DNA from 4 places in the Enterococcus sp. XAF26B05_ASV22 genome. Region 4 is predicted to be linked to each of the others. Evidence: predicted binding sites of a transcription regulator. Region 4 holds the regulator's gene; each other region holds the start of a gene.
What was found. Region 4 encodes LexA, which represses DNA repair genes until DNA is damaged. Its sites were predicted from a motif close to CNAACANNTGTTNG; they were not measured.
Positions count from the first base shown of each region.

Region 1: a site for LexA is predicted at 2,367-2,380, ahead of dinB (DNA polymerase IV). Genes of this name have one in related genera too.
Region 2: a site for LexA is predicted at 2,398-2,411, ahead of AC1PU0_RS10770 (Y-family DNA polymerase). Genes of this name have one in related genera too.
Region 3: a site for LexA is predicted at 1,662-1,675, ahead of ruvA (Holliday junction branch migration protein RuvA). Genes of this name have one in related genera too.

Region 1 is NZ_CM161538.1:828,944-833,811, reverse strand. Features, by position in the region: gene AC1PU0_RS04160 (cryptochrome/photolyase family protein) at 1-856, opposite strand, end outside; gene dinB (DNA polymerase IV) at 976-2,115, opposite strand; gene AC1PU0_RS04150 (P-II family nitrogen regulator) at 2,969-3,310, opposite strand; gene AC1PU0_RS04145 (ammonium transporter) at 3,322-4,539, opposite strand; gene rsmI (16S rRNA (cytidine(1402)-2'-O)-methyltransferase) at 4,827-4,868, opposite strand, start outside.
Region 2 is NZ_CM161538.1:2,168,527-2,173,394, reverse strand. Features, by position in the region: gene AC1PU0_RS10785 (serine/threonine protein kinase) at 1-251, shown strand, start outside; gene AC1PU0_RS10780 (DUF5067 domain-containing protein) at 404-922, shown strand; gene AC1PU0_RS10775 (AI-2E family transporter) at 1,204-2,250, opposite strand; gene AC1PU0_RS10770 (Y-family DNA polymerase) at 2,450-3,748, shown strand; gene AC1PU0_RS10765 (hypothetical protein) at 3,745-3,903, shown strand; gene AC1PU0_RS10760 (hypothetical protein) at 3,884-4,087, shown strand; gene AC1PU0_RS10755 (YdcF family protein) at 4,221-4,868, opposite strand, start outside.
Region 3 is NZ_CM161538.1:3,149,510-3,154,377, forward strand. Features, by position in the region: gene ruvB (Holliday junction branch migration DNA helicase RuvB) at 1-1,000, opposite strand, end outside; gene ruvA (Holliday junction branch migration protein RuvA) at 1,013-1,624, opposite strand; gene AC1PU0_RS15565 (peptide ABC transporter substrate-binding protein) at 1,831-3,498, opposite strand; gene msrB (peptide-methionine (R)-S-oxide reductase MsrB) at 3,654-4,091, opposite strand; gene AC1PU0_RS15575 (acyl-CoA thioesterase) at 4,190-4,684, opposite strand; gene AC1PU0_RS15580 (Maf family protein) at 4,712-4,868, opposite strand, start outside.
Region 4 is NZ_CM161538.1:1,700,627-1,705,494, forward strand. Features, by position in the region: partial or broken gene AC1PU0_RS08485 (ISL3 family transposase) at 1-761, opposite strand, end outside; gene lexA (transcriptional repressor LexA) at 942-1,571, opposite strand; gene AC1PU0_RS08495 (DUF896 family protein) at 1,868-2,110, shown strand; gene tkt (transketolase) at 2,210-4,204, shown strand; gene AC1PU0_RS08505 (glucosaminidase domain-containing protein) at 4,553-4,868, shown strand, end outside.

The sequences.
Region 1 (4,868 bases), 870 kb from region 4:
TCTCATAATAAATCATATTATAAAAATCTCGCCAACATAGTTCCGAAATAAATGTTTGACGACCATCAGAATCTGGCTCAGCATTCAGAGCATGCCAAACTTTTCGAATCGACAATTCACCTGTCCTTAAAAATTTTGAAAGCTTACTTGTTTGATCTGAGGAAGGAAAATCTCGCATTTTTTGATACTCATGTAAATGATTTTTTATGAAATCTTTTAAACATTCCTCCGCTGCCGCCTCGCCACTTTCATAATCAAAAGGTAGTTTTATATTTTCTATTATCTGCCTGAACTGTTTTTCTCCTTCTTTAAACAAGGGGTGTGTAAGTTTGGCAAAAGAGCGATTCTTATTCTTTGTTCTTTCATAAGGTCGCTTAGGCATTGTCAGCCACTTTCTAAAATAAGGAGTAAATACTTTATAACTTTCACCATTTGGTTTTTTTATTTCCTGTACGCCATGTAAATGACTATCTTGAAACGAATGAACTTGAATTTGATGATTCTCAAAAAACGTAATCATTTTTTGATCACGTTCTCGCCCGAATCCACGCTCATCTTTATTAAAATATATCTTATTCCAATCTGGATAAGTCTTTTTTAATGCTGTAAAATTTTCTTCTACATCTCCATACACAAAATGAAGCCCTATATTGTTTGTTTTAGCATGTTCATAAAAAGTACCTAAACTTTGAAAAAAAGCATCGTGATTGTAACTGTTCTCTATAAATTGGAGTGGATTTAGTTGAAAAAGACAGATAAGTTCATCTGTAGCTTCACTGTCCTCTATCATTTTACTAAGTGCTGTATTATCATCTAAACGAAGGTCTTTGCGGAACCACATAATTGTTTTGCTCATCGACTCTTTCCTTTCGTATTTATGAATAGTAAGTTGATAGTACCATAGATTGTCATTTATCTCTAAAATTTTACCACTTCTGCTTGATTCAATTGAAAACGAATTGCTTAAATGATCGTTTACTCTTCGTTTCTTTCTGCTTTTTTCTTTTCCCATAAGGGTAAAACCATGTTCTCATAAGACATAGGATCAAGATTCGTCAGCGTTATTCCTAATAATCGAATCCCTTGCTCCAAGCCAAGAATCTCTTCCCAAATTAAATTTGCTTGATAATACAATTCTTCTTTTTTAGAAATATATTCTGGAAGTGTCTGACGTTTCGTCACTGTTGTATAGTCTGAATAACGCACTTTTAAAACAACGGTTTTCCCATGCTTTTGGACACGTTTCAATGATTCTTCTACTCGTTCAGCTAACTGTCGTAACTGAGCCGTCACCTGCGCTTCAGTTGTAAGTGGTGTCCCATATGTATGTTCTTTACCCACTGATTTACGATCTCTTGTTATATTAACTGGAGAATCATGGATTCCGCGAACTTTACGGTAAAGAGAATAACCCATTTTACCAAAATTACGAATCAGCTCCATCTCATCTTGCTTGTATAAATCCTCTCCTGTAAATATGCCTAAATCATGCATTTTAGGAACTGTTTTTTTCCCAACTCCATGAAACGCTTCAATCGGTAACGCCTTCAAAAATGTTTCAGCTTCATCAGGCATTACAACGGTCAAGCCTTTGGGTTTTTGAAAATCAGAAGCTAATTTTGCTAAAAATTTATTATAACTAACACCTGCTGAACAAGTTAAATGTAGTTCGTTCCATATATCATACTGAATCAATTTTGCAATCTTGATCGCTGACGTACTATTTATTTTATTCGTCGTCACATCTAAATATGCTTCGTCTATTGAAACAGGCTCTATAATATCTGTATAGCGATGAAAAATTTCTCGAATTTGCTTAGAAATGTCAGAATATTTTTCATAATTACCTGGTTTAAAAATTGCATCCGGACATAATTCATAGGCTTTTTGAGCGCTCATTGCAGAATGTATACCAAATTTACGTGCTTCGTAATTTGCTGTGGTCACAACACCTTTCCCACCTGTATCACTAGGATGACGTGCAATTACTAACGGATGTCCGATTAGTTCTGGATGATCCCGCTCTTCTACGGAGGCAAAAAAGGCATCCATATCGATATGAATAATCTTGCGAGAAGTATCCTTTTTTAAGGGAAAACGCAGTTCATTGATCATAGTCGCTCTTCTCCTTTCAATCAGGTCCAGTCTGCCTGTATTCTTTCATCAAGTTTCATAAAAGTGCCTTTTTCACTATCTGCCAGTATTTTTCAATCCTTATTTGAGCCATTTTTGAGACAGTTTAGACAGAAATAATTTCATTAGCTACTCTTACCAAAGGGGCAATGAACCTTGTGTTCTTTTTTTATGGCTATCATAACTATCCTTGTCGGAACAACTACTATATTTCTATGGGTGGTTTAGTTTAGCTAACAATTGTATGATATCAGTTGGGCCGGTCGATTTCAGCTTCTTGAGAAATACTGAATCTGTCATCGTCAAATTGCTCAAAGTATTGTCTTGCTTTTCCAGTCTTAGCTGGATAGCCTTTGATATTCATTCATCGCTACAACTATTTTGAGGATCATAAAAAAAGTCAATCACAACATAGTAATGGCGCTTCTCACTCCAAAAGTCTCCATTGTTCATCATCTCATAAAATCTATTGGTACTCAGTTCCATACCGCTTTAATGCAGCTGAAATAGACTAATGTTCAAGTAATTGTACTTTAATTTACTCATGGTAATTATCTGATTGATTAGCTAAAGTCAAAAGAAAATGCAGTATGTGACACATCATGTAGCAAACCTGCAATTTGTTCTTCTATAGTTCCGCCAAGTCTTTTGATCAATAACATCACACCGATTCATACGAACCACCTAGAAGATCCTCAACAATCATTTTTTCTCCCTTCAAAAACAACTATATATTATACACATTATATACGAACGTTTGTTCATTTACAACTTATTTTGTCTGAATAAAAAAGGAATAGTGCTCTTTCAGCTCTACTCCTTAATTAAAAATAATTTATATCGCTTGCGGGCCACGTTCACCCGTTCTAATCCGAATCGCCTCTTCTACATTGTAAATGAAGATCTTACCGTCTCCTACTTCTCCTGTCTGACAAATAGCCAAAATCAAAGAAATAATCTCTTCTACTTCCTCGTCTAAAACGACAAAACTGACTTTCACTTTAGGCAACAGTGTTGTGATAATTTCTTGACCACGGACATATTCTTTTAACCCTTTCTGGTTCCCAAATCCTAATACTTGGCTTACGGTCATTCCTAACGCTTCAAAACTATCAGCCATTTTGACTTTTAGCTCTTCTAGTTTTTCCTGCTGGATGATTGCTTCTACTTTTTTCATCTGTTTTCCCCCTAAGAATCTAGTCCCATAAATGTCGGATAAGCTGTTTCATCGTGTTCGATTCGATCTAGTCCTAACGCTTCTTCTTTCGCTGAAACTCGGATCGGCATAACTAACTGAATCCCTTTAATAATGAGAAAACTTGCAACTCCAGCAAATATGATCGTAAAAGCTATACTAGCGATTTGGGCTACAAACAGATCCGTTCCACCATAGATTAATCCTGTTTTTCCTCCTATAGTAGGATCTGCAAATATTCCTGTCATGATTCCACCAAAAATCCCACCAACGCCATGACAACCGAACGCATCTAGAGCATCATCGTACCCAAATTTATGTTTAACAAATGAAATAAAATAATAACAAAACGGACTTACTAAGGCTCCTAAGACAAATGAACTCCAAAGAGAAACAAAACCAGCACCTGGCGTAATGGCAACTAAGCCCACAACCGCACCTGTACAAGCTCCGACAACTGTAGGTTTTCCGATTGCTAATTTTTCAATCAGCATCCACGACAGCATCCCACTCGCTGCAGCCGTATTCGTTGTCAACATCGCGTGGATCGCCACCCCGTCAGCAGCTAATGCAGAGCCAGCATTAAAGCCAAACCAACCAAACCAAAGTAGTCCCGCCCCTAAAACGACGAATGGAATATTATGTGGACGATATTCTGTTTGTCGATATTCTCGACGTTGTCCTAAAACCATTGCCAATACAAGCCCTGAAATTCCAGAGCTAATATGAACAACATTTCCACCTGCAAAATCAATTGATCCGATCTCTTCTAAAAAACCACCGCCCCAAACCATATGCGCCATCGGATAATACACGATGATCGACCAAATCCCAATAAATAAAAAGATTGCAGAAAATCGCATTCGTCCAACAACAGCACCTGTAATAATTGCTGTCGTAATCAAAGCAAACATCATTTGAAAGCTCGCGAACAATCCTTCTGGAATTGTCTCTCCTTTTGTCATTGAAACATGATTAAAAAACATCTTGTCAACATTTCCAACGAATGACCCTTCTCCACTAAAAGACATTGAATACCCTAAGATAACCCATAAAACTGAAGCTAATCCCATCACACAAATCACCATCATCATTGTGTTAAGAATATTTTTTCTTCGTTCCAGTCCGCCGTAAAAAAATGCTAAGGCAGGTGTCATTAAAAAAACCATCGCAGAACAAATCATAATAAATGCAATATTCCCTGTTTCCATAAAAAACTCCTCCAATTCAAAAAAATAAGCCAACCTTCATTTTAGCTTTGTCGGTTATTTTAGCATCGTTTTTTGAATTATCCTAGCAAAACTCTCTTAAACAAGTAAAATAATTTCATTTTTCTGACAATTCACGTGATAAAAAATAACATCTATACCAATAGAACGGTTTTATTTTTGTGAATTTCGGCTTATTTCCGAAGGAGTTGCTTCTGGGCTCACCGTTTATTCGGTTACTAAGAGCCTGAAACATAACCTTTTTAGTTATGTACCAGGCTCTTCATTCTTTAATCTACATGGAACGCTTTATAAGCCTCTTGTTTTTTTAA
Region 2 (4,868 bases), 470 kb from region 4:
TAGCAGGAAATGTAATGGATCAACCTACAGGTAGTTTGAAGATGAGAGAATTGTTTGATTATCTTCTGATTTTTGGATTTCCGGCGGTTTTATTCACTAATTTTTTAGATTATCAAAGAAAGTTACCGTTGTTTTCTTCTGAAAATAAGTTGTATCATTATTTAGGATATGGGGGATTATTATTATTTTGGCTTGTGTTTACAAAAGCGGGGTTAGAGCTTAATTCGTTTATATACAAGTATTTTAATTAATAAAACAGGCTTATTCTGTCATACGAATCATGACTATTCGTAGTAGAATAAGTTTTTTTGTATTAGATTATGCAAAATGCATAAGATTATTTTTGGTTTATTGGGTAATATCAAGGTGTATTAACGGACTAAATAACAAAGGAGACAGCAAAATGAATGTGAAGAAAATTGTTTTGATCGGGGTCGGCGTTTTAGTAGTAGGCGGTATTTTAGCCAATATGGGGTCAGATTTTAAAGAAGAAGTAAAAGCAAAAAAAGAAACAACAACAAGTACCGTTGCTAAAAGCCAAGAATCAGAAGTAGAATCAGCTGCAACAGATGCTGGTGATCTAGGTGATTATCATGTCGTGATCAAAGACTTGACCTTTGCCAAAGACTACATTGGAGAAGATGTCGCTGTAATCGATTATGAATTTACGAACAATAGCGATAAAAATGCGATGTTTTTAACCTCAATCTCAACAAAAGCTTTTCAAAATGGTATTGCATTAGACTCAGCAATTATGGGAGAAGAAGGGTACGTAGATTCAATGACTGAAATTCAACCAAGAGCCACATTGAATTTGAAAGTGCCATATAAATTAGCAGACATGTCAACGCCAGTATCTGTTGAGGCAACGAAATTATTCAGTGATAAAGTGAAATTGACAAAAGAGTTTGTTTTACAGTAAAACGAGATTTACTATAAAATAGTTGTAAAAGGTGGTACAGCTAGTTTTTTTCTTGGAGTAAAGAAGAACTAGTTTTTAGCTTCAAAGGGAGCAAAGGAAAATTGATTTTCCTTATATATGGCCGTGTATTGGGGTATTGATCAGGTAGCTGTAAAGATATAGTTATTTGGTCCGAAATCAATTAGTCTTTGCTGCCTGACTGATTTTCCAAATACGAAAACAGCCAAAACCACAAGAACGTGAATGTCTGGAGAAAATTCCAACATTCACGTTCTTTTTTATCAATTATTTTCTGGATCGTGTGGTATTTTTTCAGTAACAGAATGAATTGGTTTAACCTTTAAAATATCTAAAAAGAAAGTGAAAATCGGGATACCAACGATGAGTCCCCAAACGCCAAATAGCCGTTCACTGATCAGTAAAATAACGAATGTATAAAAAATTGGTAAATCTGTTTTACTAGACATAAATTTAGGATTCAACACATAAGACTCAAATAAATGGACGACGATAATCACAATTAAAATATAAATGACATCATTGATTCCACCTTCTGAATAAGCGATAAAACTCAATGGAATACAGGAGATGATGACTCCTGCGACGGGGATCAAACTCAAGATAAAAATCATGATTGCTAAACTTGGTAGTTGATGAAACCCGATCAAAGCCAAGCAAATCGTTGTAATACTGGTATTCACAACAGCAATAAAAAATTGAGCTTCCATTACCACGCCAAAGGTATTTACAAATTTATCAGCAAAGAAATAAATATCTTGAAAGAACCAGTCAAAATCACTTTTCAAAAACAACTTAGAAAATTCTGTCATCTGTTTTTTCTCGATCATGAAAAAGAAACTTAGGATGAATGAAAGAACAAAGGACAATCCAAGCGAACCGATGTCTTGAATATAACGTAAAATCACACTTGCGCCATTTTGGATTTGAGACATTAAATTCGATTTTTCTAGATAATCATCAATGATCATCAACAACTGATTGTGATCATCTCCCGGATTTTGATAAAAATGAACAACTGAATTATACATTTGAGCAGTTTGATGAATAAGAACAGGTACATATTTTGTAATGGCCAGATAAATTAAGAAAACAATCAAAGAATAGGTGGCTAAAACGAGTATCAATGATGGAATCTTAAAAAAATGCTGAACAAATTTCACGAAATGAAGTACTAAAAACGTAAAAATGAATGTTAATAAAATCATTGTGATCATACTTCTAGCTAAAAATAGGACAAAAATAACAACAGCTAAAACAAAAAAACGTCTTAACCGCTCGTTTTGAATAAATTTTTCATAAATCGACACAGACTTCACTCCTTTTAATCAGTAACTTAATTCTATATAAGATAACTATAATGCTTTTTCTCATTTTAAGATAGCAGTTTTATCTATAATTCTAAAAAAAATTTATTTCTCATATACAAATTTAAAAAAATGTTCCCCTTTACAAAAAGAACGCATGTTCGTATAATTAGGTATGGAATAAAACAAGGAGAGGAATGCTATGTTTTTTGATTATGAAAAAGAGCCTAGAAGAGTGATTTTTTGTATAGATGTAAAATCTTTTTACGCTTCAGTTGAATGCGTTGCGAGAGGATTTGATCCGCTTGAAAAAATGCTGGTCGTGATGAGTCATGCTGAAAATAGCGGGGGGATCGTTCTAGCTTCTTCTCCAAAGGCGAAGAAAGTTCTTGGTATCACCAATGTAACACGTAAATATGATGTACCAGATCACCCAGAATTAGTGATTGTTCCGCCACGAATGAATGAGTATATCAAGGAAAACATGAAAATCAATGATATCTACAAAGAATATGTAGCAGAGGAAGATTTACATATTTATTCAATCGATGAATCCTTTTTAGATGTAACGGCAAGCTGGAAATTATTTGGTCAAACACCGATAGAACTAGCTAAGATTATTCAGCAAAGAATCAAGAAAGAGACAGGACTAGCAATCACGGTCGGTATTGGAGACAATCCATTATTAGCTAAATTAGCGATGGATATTGATGCCAAGCATAATAAGGAGCGCTTAGCTAAATGGCATTATGAAGATGTAGCTGAAAAAATTTGGACAATTGAACCGATGTCTGAGATGTGGGGAATCGGTCAACGATTAGTGAAACGATTAAATAATTTGGGTATCCGTTCTATTTATGATCTGGCCCATGCAGATTTGACGAGTTTAAAACGAAATTTAGGGATTATTGGGGAACAGCTGTATGCCCATGCTCATGGTATCGATCGCAGCCGTTTATCTGAAAAATATATACCAGAAGAACGATCGTATAATAATTCTCAGATCTTGATGCGGGATTATTTAAGACAAGACGAAATCGAAGTCGTGATTCGAGAAATGGCAGAACAAGTAGCGACAAGACTTAGAAAAGCTCAGTGTCAGACGGAGTGTGTCCATCTATCTGTCGGCTTTTCACGAGCCTCTAAGTCTGGTGGGGCAAGTTTTTCAAGGCAAATGAAAGTGCCTCTAACGAATAGTAGTAAGGTGTTGATTGACTATTGTTTGATGATTTTCAGACAGAATTGGCATGGAGAGGAAGTACGACATATTGGAATTACCTATTCCAAACTGAATTATAATACTTATGTACAATTAGATTTATTTCATGAACCAGATGAGCAGATGAAAGAACAAAAACTAGATCAATTGATTGATGAAATCCGTCAACGTTTTGGCTACGTTTCTTTAGTCCATGCAAGTTCAGTATCGTCTGGTGGTACAGCAATTTCAAGAGCATCATTAGTCGGTGGACATGCTGGAGGAATGGAGGGCTTGCAATGAGCAAGGAACGGGATTATTATTTTGAGCAATATCAAGATCGTAAAATGAAAAAATGGGCCGGTTTTTACTTGTCTGAACATACTGCGATGATTGAAAAAGAGAAAAAGAGACAGCCAACAAAAAAAGAAAACTCAAATGAGTTGGATAGAAATTGATGCGGTATTAGCTCAGGCTTTTCAAAATCAAGTTGAAGTGATGATTCAAAAAGAAGAATTAGATTGTGAAGGGAATTATGGAGCGGATATTGTCGGGATGATTCAAGGACATGATGAGTTAGGTATTTATGTGGATGGTCACAAGATTGGCTATGACGAGATCCGTCATGTTCAGTTTCGTTAAAAAAAACGGATGTGATACAAAAGAAAAAATCGCTTTTGTATCACACCCTAAATGCGAATAACTAGTTGGAGCAGAAGCAATCCCTTCTTATTTCTCGGAATTAAACGCATCTATCTCAGCCTCAGTTTAATTTTTAGTAATGAGAGACCAGAAAAAATTGAGCTAATGCTGAAAGGATCATCATTAAAGCAATCAAACCACATATAATTAAGTGGCGCCGTTTATGCATCATTACGATTGCAATGAATTCTCTTAAAAACGCATTTGGCAAAAAGTAAAAGGCTGTTTTCACACCAATCCCATCTGCTTTTAGATTGGCCATTTTCGCAAAAAGACCTGCACGAAACAGATGGAAATTATTAGTAGTGAAGAGGGCATGGAAGTCTGTTCCCCCAAAATCTGTTTCGATGATTTCTTTAGAAAATTTCATATTTTCTAAAGTATTTTTTGAATTTGTTTCAACTAAAATATCTTCTTCTGGAATTCCTTTTTCAAGAGCATAATGTTTCATTGCAAGACTTTCAGCGATATGTTCATCGTCCCCTTTGCCCCCGGACATAACAAGTTTAGGTGGATTTAAAGTAGCGCTGGATTGAGCTTTATAAAATTGAATGGCTTTTTCGATTCGTTTCCCTAATAGGGGCGGTACCGTTTTCCCGTCAATCAAACCTGAACCTAAAACAATGATGTAATCTTGAGTATATTTAGGCTGATTGAATTGATAAATGACGGAAATCGTTAGAAAATTATAAAAAACGATAGAAAAATAAAACATAGTTAG
Region 3 (4,868 bases), 1.4 Mb from region 4:
AATACGATTCATAACCAAAATGTTCATAGGCTAATACGGTTGCGATTCGACCTCTTGGCGTACGCTTGATAAATCCTTTTTGAATTAAATACGGTTCATACATATCCTCTACCGTTTCAGTTTCTTCACTGATATTGACCGCTATTGTGCTTAATCCGACAGGACCACCGCCGTATAATTCAATCATTGTTTTTAATAATTTTTGATCGACATAATCCAATCCTTGATGATCAACTTGCAATAAGGTCAATGCTTGGTCTGCAATTTCACGGTTGATCGTGCCATTCGACTGTACTTGGGCAAAATCACGGACACGTTTTAGTAAGCGATTCGCGATTCGCGGTGTGCCACGAGAACGTCGTGCAATTTCAAAAGCGCCTTCTTCTACGATCTCCGTTCGGAAAATATCAGCTGAACGTAATACGATTTCTTTTAAATCTTGTGTTTCATAATATTCCATATGTGAAATAATGCCAAAGCGATCACGAAGTGGCGCAGATAACATCCCAGCTCTTGTCGTGGCTCCTATCAAGGTAAACGGAGGTAATGGAAAATGAACTGGATGAGCTGTTGTTCCTTGTCCCACCATGATATCTACATAAAAATCTTCCATTGCAGAATACAACATTTCTTCTACTACACGAGGTAAGCGATGGATTTCATCAATAAATAAAACGTCTCCTGGTTCTAATTCGTTTAATATCGCGACTAAGTCCCCTGCTCGCTCAATTGCTGGTCCACTCGTCGTTCGGATATTAACATGCATTTCGTTGGCGATCACCATTGCCATCGTCGTCTTACCCAGCCCAGGTGGACCGTATAAAAGCGTATGGTCTAAGGCTTCTTCCCGATTGCGAGCAGCTTCGATATAAATCGTAAGCTCTTGCTTGACTTTGTCTTGCCCAATGTATTGTTCGAGAAATTGCGGACGTAGCGACTTTTCCAAGGACTCTTCCCCTTCACTTGTTTGAGCGGAAAGTAGTCTTTCATCTTCTGTCATAACGATTCCTCCTTAGCGTTTCATCATAAATTTCAATGCATTGCGCAAGTATTCATCTGTCGCTTGTGTACCTAATTCTTCCAATTTCGGCGTGATACGTTTGATTTCTTTTTCACTATAACCTAACGCACTCAACGCTTCTAATGCTTCTGTCAGCGACTGATTTGCTGATGGCGTATTTGGTGTTTTAGCCATCGCTTCAACAGCAGCATCTGACGTTTCTAGCTCTCCTAATTTCCCTTTAAGATCAAGTACCATTTGTTGTGCAGTCTTTTTACCCACACCAGGAAATTTTGTTAGATAAGCAGCATCTTCACTCTCGATCGCATTGATCAACCCACCGTGATCTTCTGAAGCCATGATTGCTAAACCACTTTTAGGTCCGATTCCTGAGACACTAATCAACTTTAAAAAGAGTTGTTTTTCATCTAAATCACTGAACCCATATAAAGAGTGGGCATCTTCACGAATGACTTGATGGACATAAATTTTAGTTTGCTGATCCGTTTTTCCAGAATAAAGATAGGGATTTCCTACAGAAATTTGATAGCCAATTCCATTTGTTTCTACTACAATATAATATGGACTGATAAACGTCACTTTACCAATAATATACTCGTACATAATTTCACCTTTCTTGAAACCTTGCTTGCGCATCACACGCACATATGTTTCTATTTTAGCACAGATTAAAGGAAATCAGTAGCTTGAAAAAAAGCATCTTATTTAACTATAAAAAAACCAATACGAACTATGCTTCCATTCGTACTGGTCATATGATGAGGTAGGGGTATATCTCTACGAGTTACACCTTCGCCCTCTTTTACTTTTTATTCAGAAATGTAAGTCCATTTATAATCGTATCGCGCACCAGCTCCGTGAGCTACTACGCCTTGGACTTTTTTACTACGCATGTGTGCTTCTGCTTTTTGATAGACTGGTGCAACGCCCATCTCGTTCATCAATAGTTTTTCGGCCTCTACCATATCTGTCCAGCGTTTTTCTGGATCAGAGGCGTCTTTACTACCTGAAGCTTTGACTAATTCATCGTATGTTTCATTTGAGTAGCGCCCTCTGTTATATGAACCACCTGTTACAAATAAATCAGTGAAACTGCTTGGGTCTGCATAATCAGCTCCCCAACCGCCCATGATCACTTCAAAGTCACCATTTTTACCGCGATCTAATCGAACGGTAAAGGGCACATTTGTAACGGTCACGTCTACACCATCAAGTGTTTCTTTCACTGCGCCTTGGATATATTCTAGTACTTTTTTGGTAGAATCAGTATCATCACCCACGATATCAAATTTGAATGAATCAATGCCTAATTCTTGTTTTGCTTTTTCCCAGTATTCTTTGGCTTTTTTGGTGTCATGTGTCAACACATTTTTATTTTCATCCGCAAAGTCTTTATTGCTTGTGGGTGAGAATGACATTCCAGCTGGTACAAGACCAGTAGAAGCAATCGAACCATCTCCTAAGATTCGGTCAACTAATGCATCGCGGTCGATTGAATAAGAAATTGCTTTACGTAAGTTTTCATTGTGGTACGGTGAATTCGCATCTCTTTGATTGAATTCAAGATAAGACGTTCTAGCATCTTTTTCAATCACAAGTTCTGGATCATCCGCCATTTGTTTTGCTAATTCTCCACTTAAAATGACATCGTCTGCTTGACCATCTTGGAATAGATTTAATGATGTAGGTGCTTCTTTAACCACTGTTACTTCAATTTTATCTAACTTAACTGCGTCTTTATCCCAATATTGATCATTTTTTGTATACGACCATTCGGTGTCTGTTCCAGGTCCGTCAAAATCAGTTAACGTAAATGGGCCGTTATAAACGGATGCGTCGCTAGTTGTTGCATAGTCTTTGCCTTTTTCTTCGACGATTTTTTTATTTTGTGGGAAAAAGGATGGGAAGGCCAATAAATAATCAAAGTATGGCGTTTCTTGTTCTAACGTTACTTCTAATTCATGATCCCCAATTGCTTTGATCCCTAACTCATCCAAGCTTTTCTTACCAGCAGAAACATCGGTACCGTTTTTAACTAATTCAAACATATAAGCATATTCTGCTGCTGTTTTAGGATCTGCTGTTCGTTGCCAACCATAGACATAATCTGCCGCTACCACAGGATCACCATTTGACCATTTAGCGTCTTCTCTAAGTTTAAATGTATAGGTCAATCCATCATCACTTTTCTTTGCCAACTCAACTGCACCAGCTGGCTGTGGTTTACTTTTATCATCTAAACGATATAACCCTTCATAAACATTGTTCAAAGCTGAAAAACTAATTGTATTGGTTGCAACTGATAAATCTGCACTTGGCATTTCTTGTTGGACTACTAATTTAAAAAGCTGTTCCCCACTCGCTTTTTTACTATCGTTACTACTATCTGCAGAATCAGTCTTACCACCGCAAGCTGCCAAAACTAGAGTAGACAGCATCATCACACTGATTAATTTCCTCATATTTACTTTTTTCATTTTATTCTCCTCAATAAATAATTATTTTCTTTCCTAATTCTAATTTTCGGAATGTTTTCATAATACTAGAAATTAAGGCAAATAGCAATTGTTTTATGAAGGAAATAAAAAAAGCCTATTTAAGCAATTTTAATCTGCTTAGATAGGCTTTCCTATTATTTAAATAAGGTTTGATAGTCCCCGTAGCCTGCCTTTTCTAGCTCGTCTACCGGAATAAACCGTAAAGCTGCTGCATTGATACAATAGCGTAAACCACCTTGCTCTTGTGGCCCATCTGTAAAAACATGGCCTAAATGGGAATCGGCTTCTTTACTCCGTACTTCAACACGACGCATTCCTAAAGAAAAATCTGAATTTTCTTTGACACCTTGTTTTTCAATTGGCTTAGTAAAAGCTGGCCAACCGCAGCCTGCATCATATTTATCTGTTGAACTGAAAAGTGGTTCGCCACTGACCACATCAACATAAATCCCCTCTTGGTAAAAGTCATCATATTTACCAGTAAAAGGTCGTTCAGTTGCATTTTCCTGCGTTACGGCATATTCGATATCGGATAGCTTTTCTTTCAACTCTTCTTTTGATGGTTTTTCCATGACAAATCACACCCTTACTTTTTAGTTAGTCCTATCATAGCATTATTAAGAAAAAAACACTCATTTTCTGTTTAGAAAATAAGTGTTCAAGTCGACTTTTAGTTCCAAGGAATATCCAGATCGACATTTTCGGCTAAATCAATACTTTCTTGTCGCTTGGCTTGTCTGAATTGTTTTCTGGCTTCATATCCTTGACAGATAAAACGTTCTTCTTTGGTCTCTGGCTCGATTGTTTTTGGCAAGCTCGCTCCTTTAGGTACGACAAAGGTCATAAAACAAGTTCCAGCTAGATAGCGTTCTCCCGTGAATAAATCTTCCCCGATCACTTTGGCAAATATCTCCATCGAGCGCGTACCTACTCCTGATACGTATGCATCGATACAGACTGAATGGTCTGCTTTTAAAGGGGCTAAAAAGTCTAAATGATCGACAGATGCCGTTACGATTGCCGCTCTAGATATTCGAACAGCTGAGATCCCAGCCGTTTCATCCAGCCATGCCATTAGTTGACCACCAAATAAGGTTTTATGAAAATTTAAATGAGGATACGTGATCATATGTGTTTGAATGGCTCTTGTTTGTGAACATTTCATTTGTTGTTTCCTTCTTTCATCGTTCAGTTACACGTCAAAGGCTGGTAGCATTCGGTACAGAGTCGCAATAGGCAAGCCCATGATCGAATAGTAGTCACCTTGAATACTTTTAACCAATAAAGCACCTTGCTCTTGAATCCCGTAGGCTCCAGCTTTATCTGTGTATTCTTTTGTATCTAGGTAG
Region 4 (4,868 bases):
CGATTCATTTGTTGGACGATATGAAAGCGATCCGTCACTAATTGAGCATTCGGAAAAACCGTTCGAAGAAGTTGATGGTAACTAGCGTTCATATCGGTTACGAGATACGCTACATGTAGCCGAGCTTCACGTGTAAAGCGCATGAAATGAGCGGTCAATTTGTATAGTCGTCTATCTTCCAGCACTTCTAACAACTGATTCCGTTCTCCATCCACACAAATAAAGCTCATACTTCCTTGGCAAGATTTCATGGATTTAAATTCATCGATACATAGAATTTTAGGGAGGAAGTTCCAGTTTGTTCGATAATTTTTTGATAGTCTCTCCATCATTCTAAGGACTGTTATGTCTGAAACAAAGTGTTTTTGAGCAATCATTTTTCTTGAAACATTCTTTTTCAAGTCAAGCATAATTTGGTATTGAAGCTGTTTAGATAAGTGATGATGTTCTTCAATCAGCTCTGTATGAGCGTGGAAAGTAGCACCGCATTCATGACAAAGAAAACGTGTCCGTTTTAGTTCTAATAGAGTGAAGCGCTCATTAAATACAGGCAATTGAGCTGTTGTTGTATGACTGCCATTTTTGATGATTTGTCCATGATTGAGGCGCCCACATTTCTCGCAATGAGTAGGTGAATAGGTCAGCTTGGCTTTAATCACTTGAGCTTGCACTCCTTTTACTGGTCTTTGTTCCAACCAATTTTCTTCAAACCGGAGGTTTTTGTCTGTAAGTCCGAGCAATAATCTGGTATTCTTATCCATAGGGAACAACCTTTCTGATGATTTGTGGTTTTTGTCGATTTCATTTTATCAGTTAGTTGTTCCTTTTTTGTATTTAAATGCTCAAAAAAGTGCTGGTAGAAAATCTTTTTTGATTTCCACCAACACAATATATTATAGAGCCAAAAAAACATACTAAGAGTTAGTGTGTTTTTTTACTATTTAAATATGATTGCGATACAAACCAACAACTTTTCCTAGAATGCTTACATTATTCAAAATAATTGGTTCCAATGCATCATTTTCTGGTTGTAAGCGAACATGATCTGTCTCTTTGAAGAATCGTTTACAAGTTGCTTCATCTTCATCTGTCATCGCAATAACAATATCACCATTTGAAGCAGCAGTTTGTTTGCGAACAATAACTTGGTCGCCATCTAAAATACCAGCATTGATCATACTTTCACCTCTGATAGTCAGCATGAACAAAGCATTTTCTTCTGCCATTAAATCAGGTGGAAGAGGAAAAAAGTCAGAAGCTTCTTCGACAGCTAAGATCGGCTCACCAGCTGTAACAACACCCAGCATTGGAATCACTGTCGGTCTCACACCGATTCTTTCAAGTCCGTCTGCAGTCAATTCAATTGCTCTTGGTTTTGTAGGATCACGTAAAATGAGTCCTTTTTTTTCTAAACGTGCTAAATGTCCATGAACAGTCGAGGTTGAGGAAAGATCAACTGCTTTTCCGATTTCTCTTACAGTCGGCGGATAGCCTTTTAGTTCAACTTGTTCATATATATATTTTAATACTTCGATTTGTCTTGTGTCTGTACGTTTCACCACAACCCGCACCTTCTTTCGATTTATATTTTTAGTGTACCATAGTTTTATATAGGAATCAAACAAGCGTTCGTGTATTTTTGAAAAAGTATAATTGTAGGAAGGATACTCCAAAAGTGATAAGGCAGTAAATGAAAATTTCAGTAAATAAACGGAATCGTTTCTAATTTTAATAAGAATATAGTTGTATTTTTTGTGCCCATCTTATAAGATAGACTTGGAAAGTAAACTTGTCTAACTTCAAAACTAGCCTTTCAAAAAAAGATTGAATACGCCTATTAAATGTTAAAAACGAGGAGGCAAAATAGATGTTATCGTCAGAAAAAATGAACCGTATTAATGAACTAGCAAAAAAAGCGAAAGAAAATGAATTGACTGAGAAAGAAAAAGAAGAGCAAAAAGTACTTCGTCAAGAATATTTGGCAGCTTTTCGAGGTGGGATGCGGCATCATATTGAAGGTATGAAAGTCGTTGATCCTAAAGGAAATGATGTAACACCAGAGAAATTGAAAGAGATCCAAAAAGCAAAAGGATTGCACAATAGAAAGTGATTTTTAGTTTTTTTTACTAAAAGTAATTGCTTTCATAAACGAAATGCGATAAAATGTAGTTAATAAAGGTAAAAAAAACCTAAATAGGAGATGATTTTTTTGTTCGACAACACTGATCAGTTAGGCGTTAACACGATTCGTACATTAAGCATTGAAGCAGTACAAAAAGCTAATTCGGGACATCCAGGATTACCAATGGGTGCAGCACCTATGGCCTATGCACTTTGGACAAAACACTTAAAAGTAAACCCTAAAACTTCAAGAAATTGGGTAGATAGAGACCGTTTTATCCTTTCTGCCGGTCACGGATCTGCAATGCTTTATAGCTTACTTCACTTAGCGGGCTATGGTGTTACAATTGATGATCTAAAAAGTTTCCGTCAATGGGGTAGTAAGACACCTGGACATCCAGAAGTTCATCACACAGATGGTGTTGAAGCAACAACGGGTCCTTTAGGTCAAGGAATAGCGATGGCTGTTGGGATGGCGATGGCTGAGGCACATACTGCTGCAACATATAATCGTGATAGTTTTCCTGTGATCGATCATTATACGTATGCCTTATGCGGAGATGGTGATTTGATGGAAGGTGTTTCTCAAGAAGCAAGTTCTATGGCCGGACATATGAAATTAGGTAAACTGATCGTGTTATACGATTCAAATGATATCTCTTTAGATGGTCCAACGTCAAAAGCGTTCACGGAAAATGTTGGTGCTCGTTATGAATCATACGGTTGGCAACATATTTTAGTCAAAGACGGCAATGATCTAGAAGAAATTTCTAAAGCAATAGAAGCCGCAAAAGCTGAATCAGATAAGCCAACATTGATCGAAGTAAAAACAGTTATTGGCTACGGTGCTCCAAAAGAAGGTACATCATCTGTACATGGAGCGCCAATCGGAGCAGATGGTATTACTGCAGCTAAAGCTGTTTATGGTTGGGAATACCCAGACTTTACTGTTCCAGAAGAAGTTGCTGCCCGCTTTAAAGAAACGATGATAGAAGAAGGCGAGAAAGCAGAAAATCAATGGAATAAGATGTTTGCAAATTATTCAAAAGATCATCCTGAGTTAGCGAAACAATTTAAACAGGCTTTTGCCGATGAACTTCCTGAAAATTGGGATAGTGAATTACCAACCTATGAAATAGGTTCAAGTGCAGCTAGTCGTGTTACAAGTAAAGAAACGATTCAAGCAATCTCTAAAACTGTACCAGGTTTCTGGGGCGGATCAGCTGATTTGTCTGCGTCGAACAATACGATGGTTACAGCAGAAAAAGATTTTGAGCCTGGTCAATACGAAGGCCGCAATATTTGGTTTGGCGTTCGTGAGTTTGCTATGGCAGCAGCAATGAACGGAATCCAATTACATGGTGGAAGTCGCGTTTACGGTGGAACATTCTTTGTATTTACAGATTATCTACGTCCAGCAGTACGTTTAGCTGCAATCCAAAACACTCCTGTGACATATGTATTAACACATGATTCTGTGGCGGTGGGCGAAGATGGACCAACACATGAACCCGTTGAACAATTGGCAAGTATTCGTTGCATGCCTGGTGTACAAGTAATTCGTCCAGCAGATGGTAATGAAACTGTTGCAGCATGGAAAATTGCGATGACAACAAAAGATGCACCGACTGTCTTAGTTCTAAGTCGTCAAAACTTACCGGTTATTGAAGGGACAAAAGAACATGCAGGAGAATTTGTTCAAAAAGGTGCTTATGTTATTTCTAAACAAAATGGTGAGAAACCTGAAGGGATTTTAATTGCAACTGGTTCAGAAGTGAATTTAGCAATTGAAGCCCAAAAGGCATTAGCTGAACAAGGGAAAGATGTCTCGGTTGTTTCAATGCCAAGTTTTGATTTGTTTGAAAAACAAACAGCGGAATATAAAGAAGCTGTATTACCTAAAGATATAAATAAACGAGTTGCAATCGAAGCTGCATCACCTTTTGGGTGGGAGCGTTATGTTGGGACAACTGGTACGACTGTAACGATTGATCACTTTGGGGCTTCTGCTCCTGGAGATTTGGTCTTGAAAGAATTTGGCTTTACAGTCGATAATGTAGTATCAAAATACAATAATCTATAAAAAGTATAAAAGGCAGAGGTTCACATTTCGTGAATTTCTGCTTTTTATACGAATAAATTAGATATTTAAAACGATTTTTATGTAACATTAAAGTAATAAACGTAATATTTTATATTAAAATTAAAAAAGTTAATAAACTTAGGATGAAGGCATTTGTGAAAAGAATAATACTGAATAATATACACTATGTAAAACGAAAGAAACAAAAATCGCTATAATCAATAAAACAAAGATTTCAACTGGATTACACTCACTTTAAAACTTCAAATTTCAGGAACAAATAATTGTGCATAAAAAAGTCCCCTAGTAGAATGATAGTATGATGTTCTATTGAGGAGGAACAAGTGAATGAGCGAGATCGAAACAAGAAGTAGTAGACACCAACAAAAAGAACGTAGAAATAATCGTAAACGGATGGTATCTATAATTGGAACTTCATTAGTATTTCTTCCGATTGCTGGGAATATTTTGCCATTAGGTGTTCAAGCAAATGAAGTTGAAGTACAAGGAGACTATTCACAACAAGCATTTATTGATTCTATTGGCTATTCAGCGTCGTCTGTAGCTGACGCTAATGATTTATACGCATCTGTTATGATTGCTCAAGCATTATTGGAAAGCAGCTACGGTACTTCAGGATTAGCTGCAGCACCGAATTATAATT